DNA from 2 places in the Pseudomonas sp. GW821-FHT09A09 genome. Region 2 is predicted to be linked to the other one. Evidence: riboswitches for the same ligand, from Rfam matches in the RefSeq annotation. Region 2 holds a riboswitch; the other holds the start of a gene.
What was found. A riboswitch is a leader RNA that binds a small molecule or an ion and turns the genes downstream of it on or off. The one in region 2 is predicted to bind manganese.

Region 1: it holds a riboswitch for manganese, as region 2 does, so the genes downstream of both, AC07OV_RS11875 (TMEM165/GDT1 family protein) here and mntP (manganese efflux pump MntP) in region 2, are expected to answer to the same signal.

Annotation. Positions count from the first base shown of each region.
Region 1 covers NZ_JBWKPU010000011.1:48,800-58,400, forward strand. The annotation lists gene AC07OV_RS11855 (fatty acid--CoA ligase) at 1-1,363, opposite strand, end outside; gene AC07OV_RS11860 (LysE family translocator) at 1,602-2,234, opposite strand; gene AC07OV_RS11865 (2-hydroxyacid dehydrogenase) at 2,319-3,284, shown strand; gene AC07OV_RS11870 (methyltransferase) at 3,315-4,313, shown strand; yybP-ykoY riboswitch at 4,364-4,485, shown strand; gene AC07OV_RS11875 (TMEM165/GDT1 family protein) at 4,574-5,158, shown strand; gene AC07OV_RS11880 (M48 family metallopeptidase) at 5,306-6,124, opposite strand; gene AC07OV_RS11885 (methyl-accepting chemotaxis protein) at 6,353-8,491, shown strand; gene AC07OV_RS11890 (SOS response-associated peptidase) at 8,608-9,228, opposite strand; gene AC07OV_RS11895 (putative signal transducing protein) at 9,266-9,526, opposite strand; gene AC07OV_RS11900 (CPXCG motif-containing cysteine-rich protein) at 9,538-9,601, opposite strand, start outside.
Region 2 covers NZ_JBWKPU010000007.1:208,703-218,303, reverse strand. The annotation lists gene AC07OV_RS08595 (MFS transporter) at 1-958, opposite strand, end outside; gene AC07OV_RS08590 (class I adenylate-forming enzyme family protein) at 1,001-2,533, opposite strand; gene AC07OV_RS08585 (acetyl-CoA acetyltransferase) at 2,537-3,715, opposite strand; gene AC07OV_RS08580 (LuxR C-terminal-related transcriptional regulator) at 3,846-4,418, shown strand; yybP-ykoY riboswitch at 4,485-4,654, shown strand; gene mntP (manganese efflux pump MntP) at 4,665-5,228, shown strand; gene AC07OV_RS08570 (NAD(P)-dependent alcohol dehydrogenase) at 5,314-6,381, opposite strand; gene AC07OV_RS08565 (alpha/beta fold hydrolase) at 6,531-7,349, shown strand; gene AC07OV_RS08560 (LysR family transcriptional regulator) at 7,371-8,246, opposite strand; gene AC07OV_RS08555 (NAD(P)H-quinone oxidoreductase) at 8,406-9,404, shown strand; gene AC07OV_RS08550 (alkene reductase) at 9,462-9,601, opposite strand, start outside.

The DNA.
Region 1 (9,601 bases), on a different contig from region 2:
GGGACGAGATCCACTCCCCGCCCGTTTTGATCACATCCTTGATACGGTCACGGATATCGATCACGCCAAATGCATCAAGGGTGGCCACGTCACCGGTGTGCATCCAGCCGCCTTCCCACAGCTCGGCGCCCTTCTGTGGCTCGTTGAAATAACCTTCGCTGAGCCACGGCGCACGCAGCACCAGCTCGCCCTGGGACTCGCCATCGGCGGGCAGGAAGTTACCGTCAGCGTCGATGATCGCCGCCTCCACCAGTGGCCCGGGCACACCGGCCTTGATGCGGTAGGTGGTACGTTCATCCTCGGTGCCAGCCATCAGTTCTTCATTGAGGTGGGCACAAGACACCAGCGGCCCGGTCTCGGACATGCCGTACGCGGCCGTCAGCTGAATCCCACGGGCCTTGGAAGCTTCGTACAAGGTGCGATTGAGCGCACTGCCGCCAATCACGATTTTCCAGCCACCAAAATCCACGCCCTGGGCGGCCTTGGCATTGAGCACCATCTGCAGGATGGTCGGCACGCAGTGGGAGAAGGTGACCTTTTCCTTGCGCCACAGCTCCACCAGGTACTCGGGGTCGTAGCGGCCGGGGTAGACCTGCTTCAGGCCAAGCATGGTCGCCACATACGGCAAACCCCAGGCGTGTACATGGAACATCGGCGTGATCGGCATGTACACGTCGTTGGTGCCCAACAGGCGCACGCTGTCGACGCTGCCCATGATGGTCGCCACGCCCATGGTGTGCAGGACCAGTTGGCGGTGAGTGAAGTACACGCCCTTGGGGTTGCCAGTGGTGCCGGTGGTGTAGAAGGTGGTGGCGACCGAGTTTTCGTCGAAATCCTGGAAGTCGTACGCGGGGCTGGCGGCGGCCAGCAGGGTTTCGTACTCGCCCACCAGGCCTGGCAACTCGGCGGTCTTGGCGTCACCGTCGGTGAGCAGCAGGGTCTTGTCGACGGTCGTCAGGTGCCCGGCAATCGCCTGGTAGAGCCCCACGAATTCGCTGTTGACCAGCACGAAGCGGTCTTCGGCGTGGTTCATGGTGTAGAGGATCTGTTCCGGCGACAGGCGCACGTTGATGGTGTGGATCACCGCGCCGATCATCGGGATGGCGAACATGCATTCGAGGTAGCGATGGCTGTCCCAATCCATCACTGCCACGGTATCGCCGGCCTTCACCCCGGCCTCGGTCAGCACATTGGCCAGCCGGGCAACCCGTTCGATCAGGGTGGGGTAGGTGTAGCGCAGTTTGTCGCGGTAGATGATTTCCCGGGTTTTCTCGTAGCGAGTCCCGGACATCAGCAGGCGTTTGATCAACAGCGGGTATTGGTACGCGCCTTCGGCGGGCGGGATAACACGGGTCTGCAACATACGAATCCCTTATCTGACTGCACGGTCTTGGCTTGAAGACCTGCACTTTAGAGACGTTATGTTTCAGCCAAATCAGCCAAAGGAATGATTTGCAGAGCCCAATGAATGCTAGCTTTGAGCCATTACTGGAGCCTTGCAGAGATCCAATGTGGGAGCTGGCTTGCCTGCGATGGCCTTAACTCGGTATTTCTGAAACACCCAGTCGCCTGCATCGCGGGCAAGCCCGGCTCCCACAGGGTTATTTCATACTGGTAAACGCCAGCTTCACCCCAATCGCAATCAGCACCGCGCCCATGGTGCGGTCAAACCAGTGCCCCATCCGCGCAAACCCGGCGCGCACGCGCTGCTGGCTGAACAGCATGGCCACCAGGCAGAACCACAGCGCCGTCGCGACCGCCAGGTACACGCCGTAACCGGCCTGGATCGCCAGCGGTGTGTGCGGGTTGATCACCACGGTGAACAGCGACAGGAAGAACAGCGTGGCCTTGGGGTTCAAGCCATTGGTCACGAAGCCTGCGGTAAAGGCACCGCGCGGGGTGCGCTCGCCCGCTTCGCGGTGCAACTCACCTTCGACCGGTGGCTTGGCCGGTTGGGCACGCAAGGCCTTGAAGCCGATGTACAGCAGGTACGCCGCAGCCGCCCATTTGAGTGCGTTGAACAGCACGATGGACTGGGACACGATCAAGCCAATGCCAAGCAACGAGTAACCCACATGCAGAAAAATCGCCGAGCCCACACCCAGCGCTGTCCAGGTTCCGGCGCGACGGCCGTGGGTCACACTTTCACGCACCACCACGGCGAAATCCGGGCCGGGGCTGGCCACGGCCAACAAGTGAATCAAGGCTACGGTCAAAAACTCGGCGACGTACATGCTCACTCCATTAAGTAACTGATTATTTCATCTGATAGGCTCCGGAGATTACGCCTTCAAACCCTGTCGCAAAAGGTACAGTTGATGACGAACAATCGCCGTGCGGTCTTCCTTGATCACCCTTCCCTGGACCTGGGGGACCTTGACCTCAGCGAGCTGCGAGACAGCTTCAGCGAATTGCAGCTGTACACCGGCACCACCCCGCAGAACGTGGTTGAACGGGTGCAGGGCGCCCACGTCGTCATCAGCAACAAGATCGCCCTCAGCACCGAAACCCTGGCGGCCTGCCCGGAACTCAAACTGATTCTGGTGTCGGCCACCGGCACCAATAACGTCGACCTCGACGCCGCCCGTGCCCATGGCATCACCGTGAGCAATTGCCAGGGCTACGGCACGCCGTCGGTGGCGCAGCACACGATCATGCTGTTGCTCAACCTGGCCACGCGTTTGAAGGACTATCAACGGGATGTCAGCGCCGGCAAGTGGCAACAAGCCAAGCAGTTCTGCCTGCTGGACCACCCGATTGTCGAGCTGGAAGGCAAGACCCTCGGCCTGCTCGGCCACGGCGAGTTGGGCGGCGCGGTAGCGCGCCTGGCTGAGGCCTTCGGCATGCGCGTGCTGCTCGGTGCGATTCCGGGGCGCCCTGCCCGCGCCGATCGCGTGCCGTTGGATGAGCTGCTAGCCCAAGTGGACGCATTGACACTGCACTGCCCGCTCAACGAACACACCCGCGACTTTATCGGTGCCCGTGAACTGGCGTTGCTCAAGCCTGGCGCGTTTGTGGTCAATACCGCACGCGGCGGCTTGATCAACGAACAAGCGCTGGCCGATGCGTTGCGCAGCGGTCACCTGGGCGGCGCGGCCACCGATGTGCTGAGCGTGGAGCCGCCGGTCAACGGCAACCCACTGCTGGCCGGCGACATTCCTCGGTTGATCGTCACCCCGCACAACGCCTGGGGCAGTCGCGAAGCACGCCAGCGCATCGTCGGCCAACTGGCGGAAAACGCCCGGGGCTTTTTCAGCGGCGCACCGTTGCGCGTCGTGAGTTGATAAACTGCGCCCCTTTTCAAGGAGCAGACCATGGATCCGCGCAGTGAAGTACTGCTTCGTCAGGCCGAACTTTTTCAAGGCAACCTGCTGCTGGTCGGGTTGCCTGCCGACGACTTGCTCGGCCGCCTGCCCAACGCCCACGGCTGGAGCTGGCACGCGGGCGACCAGGCTGCCCTGGACGCACGCTTCCCCGAGCGCAGCCACTTCGGCGTGAACGTGCCCGAGCGTGCGTTCGATGCCGCCGTGATCTTCCTGCCCAAATCCAAGGACCTCACCGACTACCTGCTCAACGCCGTGGCCGCACGCCTGCCCGGTGCCGAGCTGTTTCTGGTGGGGGAGAAAAAGGCCGGCATCGAAAGTGCCGCCAAACAGATGATCCCCTTTGGCAAGCCGCGCAAGCTGGATAACGCGCGGCACTGCCAGTTGTGGCAAGTCACCGTGGCCAATGCCCCGCACGCGGTGGAGCTGGAAAGCCTGGCCCAGGTGTTCGACGTGCCGCTGGCCGAAGGCCCCCTCAAAGTGGTCAGCCTGCCCGGCGTGTTCAGCCACGGGCGCCTGGATCGCGGCACCGAATTGCTGTTGGAGCATTTGGACAAGCTGCCCAGCGGCCACCTGCTGGACTTCGGTTGCGGCGCCGGCGTGCTGGGGGCTGCGGTCAAACGTCGCTACCCGCACAACAGCGTGACCCTGCTCGACGTGGATGCCTTCGCCGCCGCCAGCAGCCGCCTGACGCTGGCTGCCAATGGTCTGGAAGCCGAAGTGCTGACCGGTGACGGAATCGACGCCGCGCCGATGGGTTTGAACGCGATTTTGAGCAACCCGCCGTTCCATGTCGGGGTGCACACGGATTATTTCGCCACGGAAAACCTGCTGCGAAAAGCGGCGAAACACCTGGCAAAAGGCGGCGAACTTCGCCTGGTTGCCAACAGCTTCCTCAAGTACCAACCCCTGATCGAAGAGCATCTGGGCGTGTGCGCAATCAAGGCCGAAGGCAATGGTTTCCGCATTTACCGTGCCAAGCGCGGCTGACAAGCGTTTGAAAAAGAAGGCTTGCCGAATGGGTTTTGCCTAGGCAGAATCCGCTCCGTCCTAGGGGAGTAGTCTCCCACGAGCGCCACGCTCGTCCGGCATACGTCAACATACTTGGTCAGCAGACCATGGCGTATGCGACCCAGGAGTCCGCACAGACGGACCGGGGTTTGACAAGACCTATGACACGCACACCTTACCCGGGGCGGGAAGGCTGTACGTGTCATAGCCGTGTCGACCCGCCCCTGGAAACCTACCTGATGCTGGATTCATTACTCGTACCTACCGCAATCGTTGCCTTGGCCGAAATCGGCGACAAGACGCAACTGCTCGCGCTCATCCTTGCCGCACGCTTTCGCAAGCCCTGGCCGATCATCGCCGGCATCGTCGCCGCGACCCTGGCCAACCATGCGGCGGCCGGTGCCGTGGGAGCCTGGTTCGGCAGCTTCTTCTCGGATGCGGTGTTGCATTGGATCCTCGCGGCGAGTTTCTGCGCCACGGCCCTGTGGACCCTGGTGCCCGACAAACTCGACGACGACGAAGCCAGCACCACGCGCAAATTCGGGCCGTTCCTGACCACGCTGATTGCGTTCTTCCTGGCGGAAATCGGTGACAAGACGCAGATCGCCACGGTGATGCTGGCGGCGCAGTACCCGGAGTTGTGGCTGGTGATCATCGGCACCACCCTGGGCATGCTGATTGCCAACGTGCCGGTGGTATTGGCGGGGAATTTCGCGGCGGAAAAACTGCCATTGACCTTGATTCGTCGACTGGCAGCCACGGCGTTCTTCATCCTGGCCGTGGTGGCGGTGTACAAGGCCATGCAGAGCAGCGGCTGGATCTAGATCTGTAAACCCAATCCAATGTGGGAGCTGGCTTGCCTGCGATGCAGGCAACTCGGTCTAGCAGATGAACCGAGCCGATGCTATCGCAGCGGTGCGGCGATCCGACAAGCCAGCTCCCACATTTGGATCATCAGCGAACCTGGAGCATCAGGATTTTTTGGCCTGCTGATACAGCGGCATCACTTTTGGAATCGCGGCCTGCAACGACGCGATTCGGCTGTCGGAAGCCGGGTGTGTGCTCATGAACTCAGGAGGCGCACCCTCCGAAGCCTTGGCCATTTTGTTCCACAGCGTAATCGCTGCGTTCGGGTTGTAGCCGGCACGAGCGGACAACTCCAAACCAATCAAGTCAGCTTCGTTTTCATTGGCGCGACTGTTGGGCAAGGTCATGCCGTACTGAACGGCTGCATCACCGAGCGCCATGCTGTCCTGACCCAGGCCAAAGATCGCGGCGGCCCCCTGCTTGGCCATCTCGATACCGTATGCCTTGGACATGGCTTCACGGCTGTGTTCGCGCAAGGCGTGGGCGATTTCATGCCCCATTACCGCCGCCAACTCATCATCGGTCAGCTTGAGCGTTTCGATCAGCCCGCTATAGACAAAAATCTTGCCGCCCGGCCCGCAGTTGGCGTTGATCTCGTCACTCTTGATCAGGTTCACTTCCCATTGCCATTGCGCTGCATCTGGGCGGAAAGCCGGCACCTGGACAATCAAACGCTTGGCAATCGCCTGCACGCGCTTGGCATTGGCACTGGTCTTGTCGACAACGCCCTTGCCACTGGCCTCGGTCAAGGTCTTTTGGTAGGACTGCGCGTACATCTGGTCGACTTCCTGGCTCGACAACATGCTGTACATATATTGCTTGCGCTCAACACCCACCGCGCCGCCGCTGGTGGTGTTGACCGCCTGGCAACCCGCCATGAGCAACGCCGTAACCAACCCACTTACCGCCCAAGACTTCTTCATGAACACGCTCCCTGAAAACATGCCGCGTATCGTAGGCGGTCAATTGTATCGGCGCCAGATACACCAGACGTGTAACCGCTGAATTTCGGATACATCCCACACGCCCACTGCGGCAGCGAAAGTCTCATTTGCGACACCCCGCACTATTTTGTAGGACAAGCCTTAAGCCTCCCGACCCCGTGGCCGATACAAAAAAGCAGCCAATCTCCCCCTGCGTCCGGAGCGTTCATGAAATTCAAGTCGATTCAGTTTTCTGTCGCGGCACTGACCGGGGCCATCGTGCTGAGTGTGGTCGCAGTGCTGGTGCTCTATGCCTTGTTTGCCGGCGCACGCACCCAGGAGATGGTGCAGGAACGCACCCAGGCGCAGTTCGAGCAAATCATCGAGCAACGCCTCACCACCCTGGCGCAAACCCAGGCCACGCTGATCCAGCGTGAGTTGGAAGCCCCCCTGGTGACTGCCAAGGGCCTGGCCACCACCAACGCTCTGCTCGGCATGAAAGACGCCAAGGGCGAGCCAGCCCTGCAGATCGGCCGCGAACAGCTGATCGGCCTGCTGCATGAAACCGTGGTGCGCAACCCGAAAATCCTCGGTGCCTACATCGGCTGGGAACCCAACGCGATCGACCACAATGACGCCGCCTACATCAACAGCCCCATCGTCGGCATGGCCGCTGACGGCCGCTTCCTGCCCTGGTGGTATCGCAACGCCGATGGCAGCCTGGGCCTGGACAAGCTGGCCGACGTCAACGACCAGAACATCCTCTCCACCGGCGTGCGCGCCAGTGAGTACTACCTGTGCTCCAAGGAAACCAGGAAGCCCTGCGCCATCGACCCTGCCCCTTATAAAGTGGGCAACGCCATGGTGATGCTGGCCTCGTTTATCGAACCGATCATGATCGACGGCACCTTCCAGGGCATCGTCGGTGCCGACCTGTCGGTGAACTTTATCCAGGAAATGCTCACCCGCGCCGACCAGAACCTCTACAACGGCGCTGGCGAACTGGCCCTGATCTCCAGCAACGGGCGCCTGGTGGCTTACACCAAGGACGCCAGCAAGCTCGGTGAAAAAGCCACCGACCTGCTCGACAGCAACGAACTGGCCAACCTCAGCCAATTGAAAGTCGGCGAAGTGCGCTACGACATCGACAAGGAACACGGACACATCGAGCTGTTCCTGCCGTTCAATATTGGCCAGGCAGAAGCCCGCTGGACCCTGATGCTGCAACTGCCGCTCAGTGCGGTGATGGCCGACTCGCAAAAACTGCAAAGCGACCTGCAAGCCCAACGCAAGACTGACACCTTCGGCATGGCCATGGTCGGCCTGCTGATCGCCGGCATCGGCTTGCTGGTGATCTGGCTGGTGGGCCACGGTATCGCCCGCCCGCTCAAACAAATGGTGGCCATGCTCAACGACATCGCCCAGGGCGAAGGTGACCTGACCCGCCGCCTGACCAGCGATCGCGCCGATGAACTGGGCGCGATTGCCAGCGGCTTCAATACCTTCCTGATCAAGCTGCAGGGCATGATCACCCAGGTGGTGAGTTCGGTGCAGAAGGTCAGCGACTCGTCGGAGCACACCGCCGACATCGCGATTCGCACCAACCAGGGCGTGCATAAACAGATGGTGGAGATCGACCAGGTCGCGACCGCTGTGCATGAGATGACCGCCACTGCGCAGGACGTAGCGCGCAACGCCACCCAGGCCGCTCAGGCCGCCAGCCATGCCGACCAGGCGGCGAGCCAGGGCATGCGCATCGTGCGCGACACCTCCACCTCCATCGGCGCCCTCGCCGAGGAAATCGGCAAGGCCGTAGGCGTGGTGCAAACCCTGGCCAAGGACAGCGAGAACATCAACGCCATCCTCACTGCGATCCGCGGGATTGCCGAGCAGACCAACCTGCTGGCGCTCAACGCCGCCATCGAGGCGGCGCGGGCCGGCGAGCAGGGCCGTGGTTTTGCCGTAGTGGCTGATGAAGTGCGCAACCTGGCGCAGAAAACCCAGAAGGCCACCGAAGAAATCCAGACCATGATCCAGCAGCTGCAACAGGGCACGCGGGACGTGGTGCGGGTGATGGAAGACAGCCAGAACCGTACCGATGAAAGCGTGCAACACGCGGCCAAGGCGGCCGAGGCGCTGGAGACGATTACTCAGGCGGTGTCGGTGATCAACGACATGAACACCCAGATCGCCAGCGCGGCCGAGGAGCAAAGCGCAGTGGCCGAAGACATCAACCGCAACGTGATCAATATCGGCCAGGTGGCCAATGAAGTGGCGGGCGGCGCGGATGAGTCCAGTGCGGCCAGTGCGGATTTGACCAAGTTGGCGGAGCAGCAGCGGCGGCTGATCAACCAGTTCAAGGTCTGAGATTTGCGGCGATCTTGAGCGCCCTATCGCAGGCAAGCCAGCTCCCACATTTGAATGTGTTCACACATCAAGTGTGGGAGCTGGCTTGCCTGCGATGAGGCCAGTGGAGTCGACCGCTAGGCCGGGGTCAGGCACTCCGGCCCGTTGAGCTTGGGATCATTAACCATATTGGCCAATACCCGCTCGCGCAATGCGAAGGGCTCACTGGCCAGCAACGCTTGCAAGGCATGCAACGGCGTTTCCGGATTCAACCAGGCCTCCTGCCCCGCCGCATCCAGGATCAGCGGCCGCCGCTGACTCTGTGCCGCCTGCGTCACCACCGCGGTGCTCAGCCACACTTGCTCCTGCACCGGATAGGCTTCCCAGATCGCCGCAAAAAACAGCGTGGACCCCTCCCCCGGCGTCAGCCAATACGGGCGCTTGCGCTGGGTGCCGCGCCACTCGTAGAAGCCATTGGCGGGCAACAGGCAACGGCGCTGGCGAAAGGCCTCGCGAAACATCGGCTGCTCGGCCAGGGTTTCGGCGCGTGCGTGGGCGGGCGTGCGGGAAAGGTCCGTCAGCCAAGGCGGCGTGAGCCCCCAGCGCGCACGGGCCAAGGTGCGCTGGCCGTCGGTGGCGCGCTGGATCAGCACCGAATCATTCGGGGAAATGTTCCACTGGGCTTGCTGGTCGGCTGGAAAGCCCGGCAAGGCAGCAAAGGCAGGGTTCCAGCGAAACAGTGCATAACGTCCACACATGGGGCAACACGACTCTTGGGGTAAACCGAGTGACAGCCTAACAGACCAGCACGTCGGGGAAGCTGTCGGGTTCATCACCGGGCATGGGTTGGGCGCCGATATAGGCGGTGATCAACTCGCGCGCGTAGACGGCGCGGTCGTTGTCCACTTCCAGGCCCAGCAGCCCGAAAATCGGCAGTTCACCGGTGCCGCCGAGCAAATGGCGGCCCACCAGGTGCGCCTCGATGCCCTCGCTGGCGAGCATCTGCTGCAGCAGCTCGCCCTCCATCAGGTTTTCCGGTTCGTAGATTCGCTGCATGGGCGTACCTGTCAGTCGTTTTCAGTACGGGTTTCAAGCATCCACTCATCCCCGTGGACCTGCAGATTAAAAACG
Region 2 (9,601 bases):
AGAACATCGCCAGGGTGGCCAGGGTGCCGATCACCATCAGGAACGGCTTGCGCCCGTACTTGTCGGTGAACGCCCCCCCGAACGGCATCACAAACGCCGCCGAGAAACTGGCCACGAACACGTAGAGTAAAGTGGTGCCGCTGTCGAACTTGAGGATCTTGGCCATGTAGGTCGAGGCGAAGGTCAGCACCAGGTAGAAGATCGAGCTGTGCAGGGTGATGATGAAAAACACCAGGGCAATCGCCCGCTTCCACTGCCAGACCTCACGCAGCGGCGCGCGGGAGGTTTGCCCGGCGCGTTGCAGGGCGAGGAACTCGGGGCTGTCTTCAAGCTTGAGGCGGATGTACATGGAGATAAAGCCCAGCGGTGCGGCAATCAGGAACGGCACGCGCCACGCCCACTCCTGCATCACGTCGGCGCCCAGCACCCAGGTCATGCCATTGGCCACGGCGCCGCCCAGCAACAGACCGAGCACGGCGGTGACCATCAGCCAGCAGGTGGCAAAGCCGCGTCGACCGGGGCCGGCGTATTCGGAGATGAAACTGGTGACCGTGCCGATCTCGCCACCCGCCGAGAAGCCCTGCACGCAGCGCACCAGGATCAACAGGATCGGCGCGGCGATGCCAAGGGTGGCATAAGTCGGTAACAGGCCGAGCAACACCGTGGAACCGGTCATCATCACCAGCGCCATGATCAGGGTCTTGCGACGGCCAATCTTGTCGGCCAGCGGGCCGAAGAACAGGCCGCCCAGCGGCCGGATGAAGAAGCTCAGGGCAAACGCGGCGAAGCTCGCCAGCAGGCTGGTGGTGGGGTCATCGGAGACAAAAAACGCCTGGCCGATGTACACGGCGAGAAAGCCGTAGACGCCATAGTCGTACCACTCGATCAAGTGGCCGGAGGTGGCACCGAGAAACGCACGGCGCCGCTTGCGGACCGTGTCTTGCGCGTGAATGCCCATTGAAGGGACTCCTTGTCTGTTATCTATCCATGGAAAACGGGTTCAGCGAACGGCGGCGATACTCCCTGCTTTCAACACCTGTCGCAAGTCGGTCTTGAGGATTTTGCCGTAGCTGTTCTTCGGCAGCTCATCGCGGAACACATATTTTTTGGGCTTCTTGAACGAGGCCATGCGTTCGAGAAACCAGGCAGTCAATTCGGCATCGTCGAGGATTTGACCGCTGCGGGTTACCACAAACGCCACCACCGACTCACCCCACTGCGCGTCCGGCTCGCCCACCACGCACACTTCAAACACCTCGGGATGTTGGGCCAGCACTTCCTCGACTTCACGCGGGTACACGTTGCTGCCGCCCGTGATGATCACGTCCTTGGAACGGTCCGTGAGGGTCAGGTAGCCGGCCGGGTCGAGAAAACCGATATCGCCGGTCAACAGCCAGCCGTCTACCAGGGCTTGCTCGCTGGCCTGGGGGTTGCGCCAGTAGCCCTGCATCACCGTGGCTCCGCGCACGGCAATTTCACCCCGCTCGCCGGTGGCCACTGGCTGGTGCTCTGCATTCAGAATGCGGATTTCCACACAGGATTGCGCGTGGCCGACGGACGCGGCCAGGATCGCCCAATCCGGCCGCTGGCGGTCGGCGATCAGTGCGCGTGGCAGCACGCTGATGGTCATCGGGCTCTCGCCCTGGCCGTAGATCTGCACGAAGCGCGGGCCGAAGGTGTCCAGGGCTTCGCGCAGGTCCGCCAAGTACATCGGGCCACCGCCGTAGACGATGGTCTTGATGCCCTCGCCGGCATAACCCTGGCGCCGCGCCTGTTCGACCATACGCTTGACCATGGTGGGCGCAGCAAACAATGAAACGTTGCCCAACTCGGCCGCGAGCCCGAACAGCTCGGCGGCGTCAAAGCCATGGGAAGCCGGCACCACATGCCGTGCACCGCAGCGCACATGGATGAAGTTGTAGAGCCCTGCGCCATGGGACATCGGCGCGGCATACACCACCGCGTCATCTCCACTCACCGAGTCGACATCGGTGGGATAACACAGCGACATCGCCATGAGGTTGCCATGGGACAGCATCACGCCCTTGGAACGCCCCGTGGTGCCGGAGGTGTAGAACAGCCAGGCAAGGTCTGAGTCCTGGCGTGGCACCGGGTGTTCCAGGGTGGGCCAGGGGCGTGTCGGGGGCAACACGTGGCCGTCCAGCTCCTTGCAGACTGTAGGCAGGTCGCGTGCGGCAAACACCCTGCCGCCATCGGTGAAGATCAGGCGCGCCTCAGCGTTAGTCGCGATCCACACCGCCTCGGCCGGGTGCAGCTTGGCGTTGATCGGTACCGCGACCGCCCCCATCCACCAGATGGCGTAGAGCAATTCCAGGTAGTCGCCGCTGTTTTTCATCAGCACCGCCACCGCATCGCCGGGCACCAGCCCGTGCTGGTCTACCAGGCAGGCGGCGCGTTGGCGGGCATGGGCGGCGAAGGTGGCATAGTCGGCGGTTTGCCGCGTGCCGTCGAACAGCGCGGGGCGTTGAGGATCGCGGCGTTGGGTGTCGTGCAGCCAGTTGGCAATGTTCATGGCTCAGCAGCGCCGCGCATGGAGGACCGAGGCATAGTTGGCCACCGCCATCCCGCCCATGTTGAACACCAGGCCGAACTCGGGGTTGGGCACTGCCAGGCCGATCGGTTCGCCGGTCAGTTGGCGGAACGCCAGGGCATGCATCGACACCCCAGTGGCTCCAACCGGGTGCCCCTTGGCCTTGAGGCCACCGGACAGGTTCACCGGCAAGCGTCCACCGGCGCGCACTACGCCGCTGTCGAGCACGCGATGGCCCTCGCCTTTGGGCGCCAGGCCCATGGCTTCATAGATCAGCAGTTCGGCGATGGTGAAGCAGTCGTGCACCTCGGCAAAACTCAGGTCGGCCAGGGTGATATTCGCCCCGCGCAACGCTGCGTGGATCGCCCGTTGCGGGCCTTCGAAGGCGAGGATGTCACGCTGGGCGATAGGCAGGCAGTCGTTGACCTGGGTCATCGCGCAGATCTGCACGTCACGGCGAAAGGCACGGGCACGCTTGGGCGAAGCCAGGATGATGGCGGCGGCGCCGTCGCTGATCAGCGAGCAGTCGGTGAGCCGCAGGGAGTCGGCCACAAACGGGTTGCTCGGCGAAACATTGTTGCAGTGCTCAAAATCCATCACCCGGTGCATCTGCGCCAGCGGGTTGGCCATGGCATTGGAGTGGTTCTTGGTGGCGATGGCCGCCATCGAGCCCAGCGGACAGTGGTAGCGCTCGGCGTACTGCCGCGCCGCGCGGCCGAACAGCTGCGGGAAACTCAGGCCGGCTTCTGCCGGGTCATTCTGGTAGCCGGCGCCAGCCAGGGCCTGGGTGACGGCAGCCGTGGAGGTGTGGGTCATCTTTTCGGCACCCACCACTAACACCAGCTCGGCGCTGCCGGACAGGATCGCGTTCACCCCGGCCTGGATCGCCGCCGAACCGGATGCACAGGCATTTTCGCAGCGCGTGGCCGGTTTGAAACGCAGCCCCGGGTCGGCCTGCAGCAGCAAAGAAGAGGCAAAACCGTCAGGCACCAGCCCCGCGTTAAAATGCCCGAGGAACACCGCATCGATTTGCGCGGCATCGATGGCCGCATCCACCAGGGCTTCGCGGGTGACCTGCACGATCAGGTCTTCAAGGGTGGTGCCTTCCAGGCGTCCAAAACGTGAATGACCGGCGGCAACAATGGAGACGCTTTGAGCAGTCATAATCAATTTCTTCTGTTTTTGGTGCGTACATTCCCTACAATGCCCCACCACTGGTCGCTCGCCAATTCGTGTAACTACTTACACGGATAAGTAGCCTCCAGGTGAGAAAAACAACGAGGCAGGATGCCTGATGACCGTGTTTACCCGGCAATTTCCCGACATCGAACGCCTGGCGTTCCAACGCTCCCCCGCACCGCAGCTGGTGACCAGCCACCGCGTGATGATCGACTGCAACGAAGCCTTCCTGCAGCTGTTCGGCTACCCGCGCGAAGCCCTGCTCAACCAGTTGACCCTGTTGATCTACCCGTCCCAGGCCGACTACCACGCCATCGGCAAGCGCAGCCACGACTGGCTGCTCGACAGCGACAACGGTTTCTACTCCGACGAGCGTTTCATGCAGCACAAAAACGGTGAGGTGTTCTGGGCCAAGTCCCACGGCTACACCCTCACGCCCGAGGACCCGTTCAAGCTGATGATCTGGCACTTCGAGCGCCTGGATCGCGCCCACCAGGGCACCGGCGACCTCACGCCACGGGAGCGGGAAATCGCCCTGCTGATCGTCAACGGCTACAAGTCCAAGGAAATCGCCCAGCGCCTGGCGATCTCCCATCGCACGGTGGAAGTGCACCGCGCGCGGCTGATGAGGAAGTTGCAGGCCAAAACGGTGGTGGAGCTGGTGTCGAAGATCATCCCGACCAACTGATAGAGCTGAACACCAAGCGCGGGTGAAAGGCGTTGACGGTTTTTTCATGTTTGGCCCTCTATGATGCAGCCCTTCGTTGGGGAGTAACCGGCTTCTGACCCGTTCAGAAGCGTTCGTATCAACATATTCGGCAACCTGCCGTGGTACGAACACCGTTGTGGTTGGTGAGACCAGCGACATATCCATGCCGGAAGTCGGGCGTGTGGGTGTGTCGTTGACTCATGCAGCCCGACTGGAAGCCTGACCGTGAACCCCATTTCCCTGATTCTTCTCGCCCTGGCCATGTCCACGGACGCCTTTGCGGCGGCCATCGGCAAAGGCTCCAGCCTGCACAAACCACGCCTCACCGAAGCCCTGCGCGCCGGCCTGATCTTTGGTGTGATCGAGGCCATCACGCCGATGATCGGCTGGGCCATCGGCCATGCCGCCACCCGTTGGGTTGAACACTGGGACCACTGGATCGCCTTTACCCTGCTGGTCGCGCTGGGCCTGCACATGATCTACAACGGGTTCAAGGCCGAGGATGAAGAGGTCGAGAAACCGACCCAGCATTCATTCATGATCCTGGCCGTGACGGCGTTTGCCACCAGCATCGATGCCCTGGCCGTGGGCGTGGGCCTGGCGTTTGTCGACGTGAATATCCTGGTGGCCGCAGCCGCCATTGGCCTGGCGACCATGACCATGGTCACGATCGGCATGATGCTCGGGCGTGTGCTGGGTACCGTGGTGGGCAAACGCGCCGAGATGGTCGGCGGCGTGGTGCTGATGCTGGTGGGTGCGACGATTTTGTATGAGCACCTGTCGGCCTGAACGGTACCAGCGTCTGGTAGATAGCTATCGCTGGCAAGCCAGCGCCTACAGGAGATCGGCGGTGGCTTGCCGGCGATGGCGGTTGTCAGGCGGCGTGGCTTTCCTTTTTCAGGCTCTGCATGTCGATGACGAAGCGGTATTTCACGTCGCCCTTGAGCATCCGCTCATAGGCTTCGTTGATGCCCTGGATATCGATCATCTCGATGTCCGAGACAATCTCGTGCTTGGCGCAGAAGTCCAGCATGTCCTGGGTTTCCTGGATGCCGCCGATCAACGAACCCGCCAGGCTGCGGCGCTTGAAGATCAGGTTGAATACCGCCGGCGACGGGTGCGGACTGTCGGGTGCGCCAACCAGGGTCATGGTGCCGTCGCGCTTGAGCAGGCTGATGAACGCGTCGAGGTTGTGCGGTGCGGCGACGGTGTTGAGGATGAAGTCCAGGCTGTTGGCAACCTTGGCCATTTCATCCGGGTTCTTCGACACCACCACCTGATCGGCGCCCAGGCGCAGGCCGTCTTCGCGTTTGTTGGGTGAAGTGGTGAACAGCGTCACGTGGGCGCCCATGGCGTGGGCGATTTTCACCGCCATGTGGCCCAGGCCGCCAAGGCCGACCACCCCAACTTTTTTACCCGGGCCGACCTTCCAGTGGTGCAGCGGTGAATAGGTGGTGATCCCGGCGCAGAGCAACGGTGCCACGGCGGCCAGGTTGGCATCGCCATGGGAGATGCGCAGCACGAACTTCTCCTTGACCACGATATTGTCCGAGTAACCGCCGAAGGTGTTCTCGCCCCCGAACATCGGCCCATTGTAGGTGCCGGTAAAACCGTTCTCGCAATACTGCTCCTCGCCCTCGGCGCAGGATGCGCAGTGCTGGCAGCTGTCGACCATGCAACCGACACCGGCCAGGTCGCCGACCTTGAACTTCTTCACATTGGCGCCCACTGCCGTGACGCGGCCGACAATTTCGTGGCCCGGCACTGACGGGTACAGGGTGTTGTTCCATTCGTTGCGCACGGTGTGCAGGTCGGAGTGGCAGACTCCGCAGAAGAGAATGTCGATCTGTACGTCATCAGCCCCCGGCGCGCGGCGCTCGAAGGTGTAGGGCTTGAGGGAATCCTTGGCGTTCTGGGCGGCGTAGCTGTAAGTCTTGGCCATTTCGTTCACCTGTGTGATCTGACGTTGGAGGTCAGTGGACCAGCATAGACGCTGAACCGTTCAACCGAGCACATCCGTACAAGCCCTTCGTCCGGTTTGGCGCAATAGTGCGACGTAATGCTTTCATCCCACCCTCCCAGGAGTTTCCCATGAGCACATTCGTCGCCAAAGACGGTACGCAGATCTACTTCAAGGATTGGGGCAGCGGCAAGCCCGTGCTGTTCAGCCACGGCTGGCCGCTGGATGCCGATATGTGGGAATACCAGATGGAATACCTGAGCAGCCGCGGCTTTCGCACCCTCGCGTTCGACCGTCGCGGCTTTGGGCGTTCGGACCAGCCGTGGTCCGGCAACGACTACAACACCTTCGCCGATGACATCGCGCAGTTGATCGAGCACCTGGACCTCAAGGACGTGACGCTGGTGGGCTTCTCCATGGGCGGCGGCGACGTGGCGCGTTACATCGCACGCCACGGCAGCGCCCGCGTGGCCGGCCTGGTGTTGCTGGGTGCAGTCACCCCGCTGTTCGGCCAGAAACCGGATTACCCACAAGGCGTGCCCACCGCCGTGTTCGACGGCATCAAGGCCGGGTTGCTCAAGGACCGCGCGCAGTTCATCACCGACTTCAATACCCCGTTCTTCGGGATCAACAAGGGCCAGACGGTCTCCGCCGGCGTGCTGACCCAAACCTTGCAAATCGCTTTGCAGGCCTCGCTCAAGTCGACGGTGGATTGCGTCACTGCGTTCTCCGAGACGGACTTCCGCCCGGACATGGCGAAGATCGATGTGCCAACCCTGGTGATCCACGGCGATGGCGACCAGATCGTGCCGTTCGAGACCACCGGCAAGGTCGCTGCCGAACTGATCAAGGGCGCCCAGTTGAAGGTTTACAAGGATGCACCGCATGGTTTTGCGGTCACCCATACCCAAGCGTTGAATGAAGACCTGCTGGCCTTTCTTAACCGCTGATTGGGGTGAGCGGGCCTGGCGTCACACGGCCAGCCCCGCAAACGCCGCGACAATTTCATCGATCACTGCCCGCACCCGTGCGGTGTGGCGCAGGTCCGCGTGGGTCACCAGCCAGACGTCGTAGGGCAAAACCCGGGTGCGCTCGGGCCAGACGCGCACCAGCCCGTCGCGCTCGCCGGTCACTACCGGCAATTCACCCAGGCCAATACCGGCGGCGATGGAACGGCGCACCAACAGGCTGGACCCCACCGCTGCCACAATGCGCCCGCGCCCCAGCGGCTCGTTGACCAGGGCCAGGTCTTTCTGGCTGTGCAGGTGCGGGTGATAGACCACCAGGTCGTGGCCGTCGAACACGCTGCCCGGTTCCGGCACGCCGTGGCGGTCGATGTAACCCTGGGACGCAAACAACCCCACCGGCCAGCGGGCGATGCGCCGGGCAATCAGGTCGGGGTTTTCGGGGCGGGTGTTGCGCACGGCAATATCGGCTTCGCGCTTGGCCAGGCTGAGGATCTGGGTGGTGGCGTCCAGTTGCACGCGCACGTCGGGGTGCTTGTCGTGCAGGCAGGCAATCGCCGGGATCAGGAAGTCGATGGCCAGGGAATCGGTGGTGCTGACCCGCACGGTGCCAGTCAGGCGGTCATCCAGGCCCTGGATCTGGCGCTCAAGTTCAATCGCCGAGCGCTCCATCTTTTCCACCGACAGCAGGGCCGCCTCGCCCACCGCCGTCAGCGCATAGCCCTCGGAGGTGCGCAAAAACAACGTCGCGTTCAAGGACTTTTCCAGGGCATTGACCCGTCGACCGACCGTCGCCTGGTCCACCCCCAACACCCGTGCGGCGCCGCGCAAGGTCGACTCGCGGCACACCGCCAGGAACACCCGGGCATCATCCCAGTTCATACGCGCCTCCCCGCTGCATATATGCATCAATGGCTTGCCAATTCGCAGCATTATTGCATCAAAAATCCCCGCTATGCTGGGCGCCATGGAAACACCACTGAATCAATGACCGCGCCTTGCGGTCCCACCCCATACGTTCACCGTCACAGGATTCGCACCATGACCCTGCCAGCACAGATGACCCTGATTGAAATCACCACCCCGGGCGGCCCCGAGGTGCTCAAGCCAAGTCAGCAGCCCGTGCCCTCCCCGGCCCCGGGCGAAATCCTGATTCGCGTGCACGCCACCGGGGTCAACCGCCCCGACGCCTTGCAGCGCGCCGGCACCTACCCTATGCGCCCTGGCATGAGCCCGTTTCCCGGGCTGGAAGTGGCCGGCGAAGTAGTAGCGCTGGGCGATGGTGTGAGTGCATATGCAATTGGCGACAAGGTCTGCGCCCTGACCAACGGCGGTGGCTATGCGCAATTCTGTGCGGTACCGGCCGGCCAGGCCTTGCCCATTCCCGACGGGATGGACTGGGTGCACGCGGCCGCGATCCCGGAGACCTTCTTTACCGTCTGGGCCAACCTGTTCGGCTTGGGTGGCGCGCATAAAGGCCAGCGCGTGTTGATCCACGGCGGCACCAGCGGTATCGGCACCACCGCCTTGATGCTGTGCCGCGAGCTGGGCATCCAGGCCTTTGCCACGGCCGGCAGCGAAGACAAATGCGCGGCCATCCGTGCCCTGGGCGCCGAGGCCATCAACTACCGCGAACAGGATTTTGCCGAGGTCATCGCTCAGAAAACCGAGGGCCAGGGCGTAAATGTGATCCTCGATATCATGGGCGGCTCCTACTTCAACAATAACCTCAAGGCCCTGGCCATGGACGGCCGGCTGGTGATGTTGGGCTTCCTCGGCGGCGCCCGGGCCAATGATGTGGACCTGCTGACCATTCTCGGCAAGCGCGCAGTCGTCACCGGTTCACTGCTGCGCCCGCGCACCGGCGAAGAAAAAGCAGCGATTGCTGCCCAACTGCGTGAGCACGTATGGCCGCTGCTGTCGGCCGGACGCTGCCTGCCGATGATCGACCAGGTGTTCGACTACACCGCGGCCGACCAGGCGCATGGGCGTATGGAAGGTGGGGATCACATCGGCAAGATTGTGTTGCGGGTTATCTAACAACACCGTCGATAAAAAATGGGAGGGGCCTTGCCCCCTCCCACATTGACTTCACAGCTAGCGATAGGCGGGATAATCGGTATAACCCTGCTCCGAGCCCCCATACATCCCTTTCACCCGCAATGGATTCAACGGCCAGCCGTTGAACAGCCGCTGCGGCAGGTCCGGGTTGGCGATGAACGGGCGACCAAAGCCGA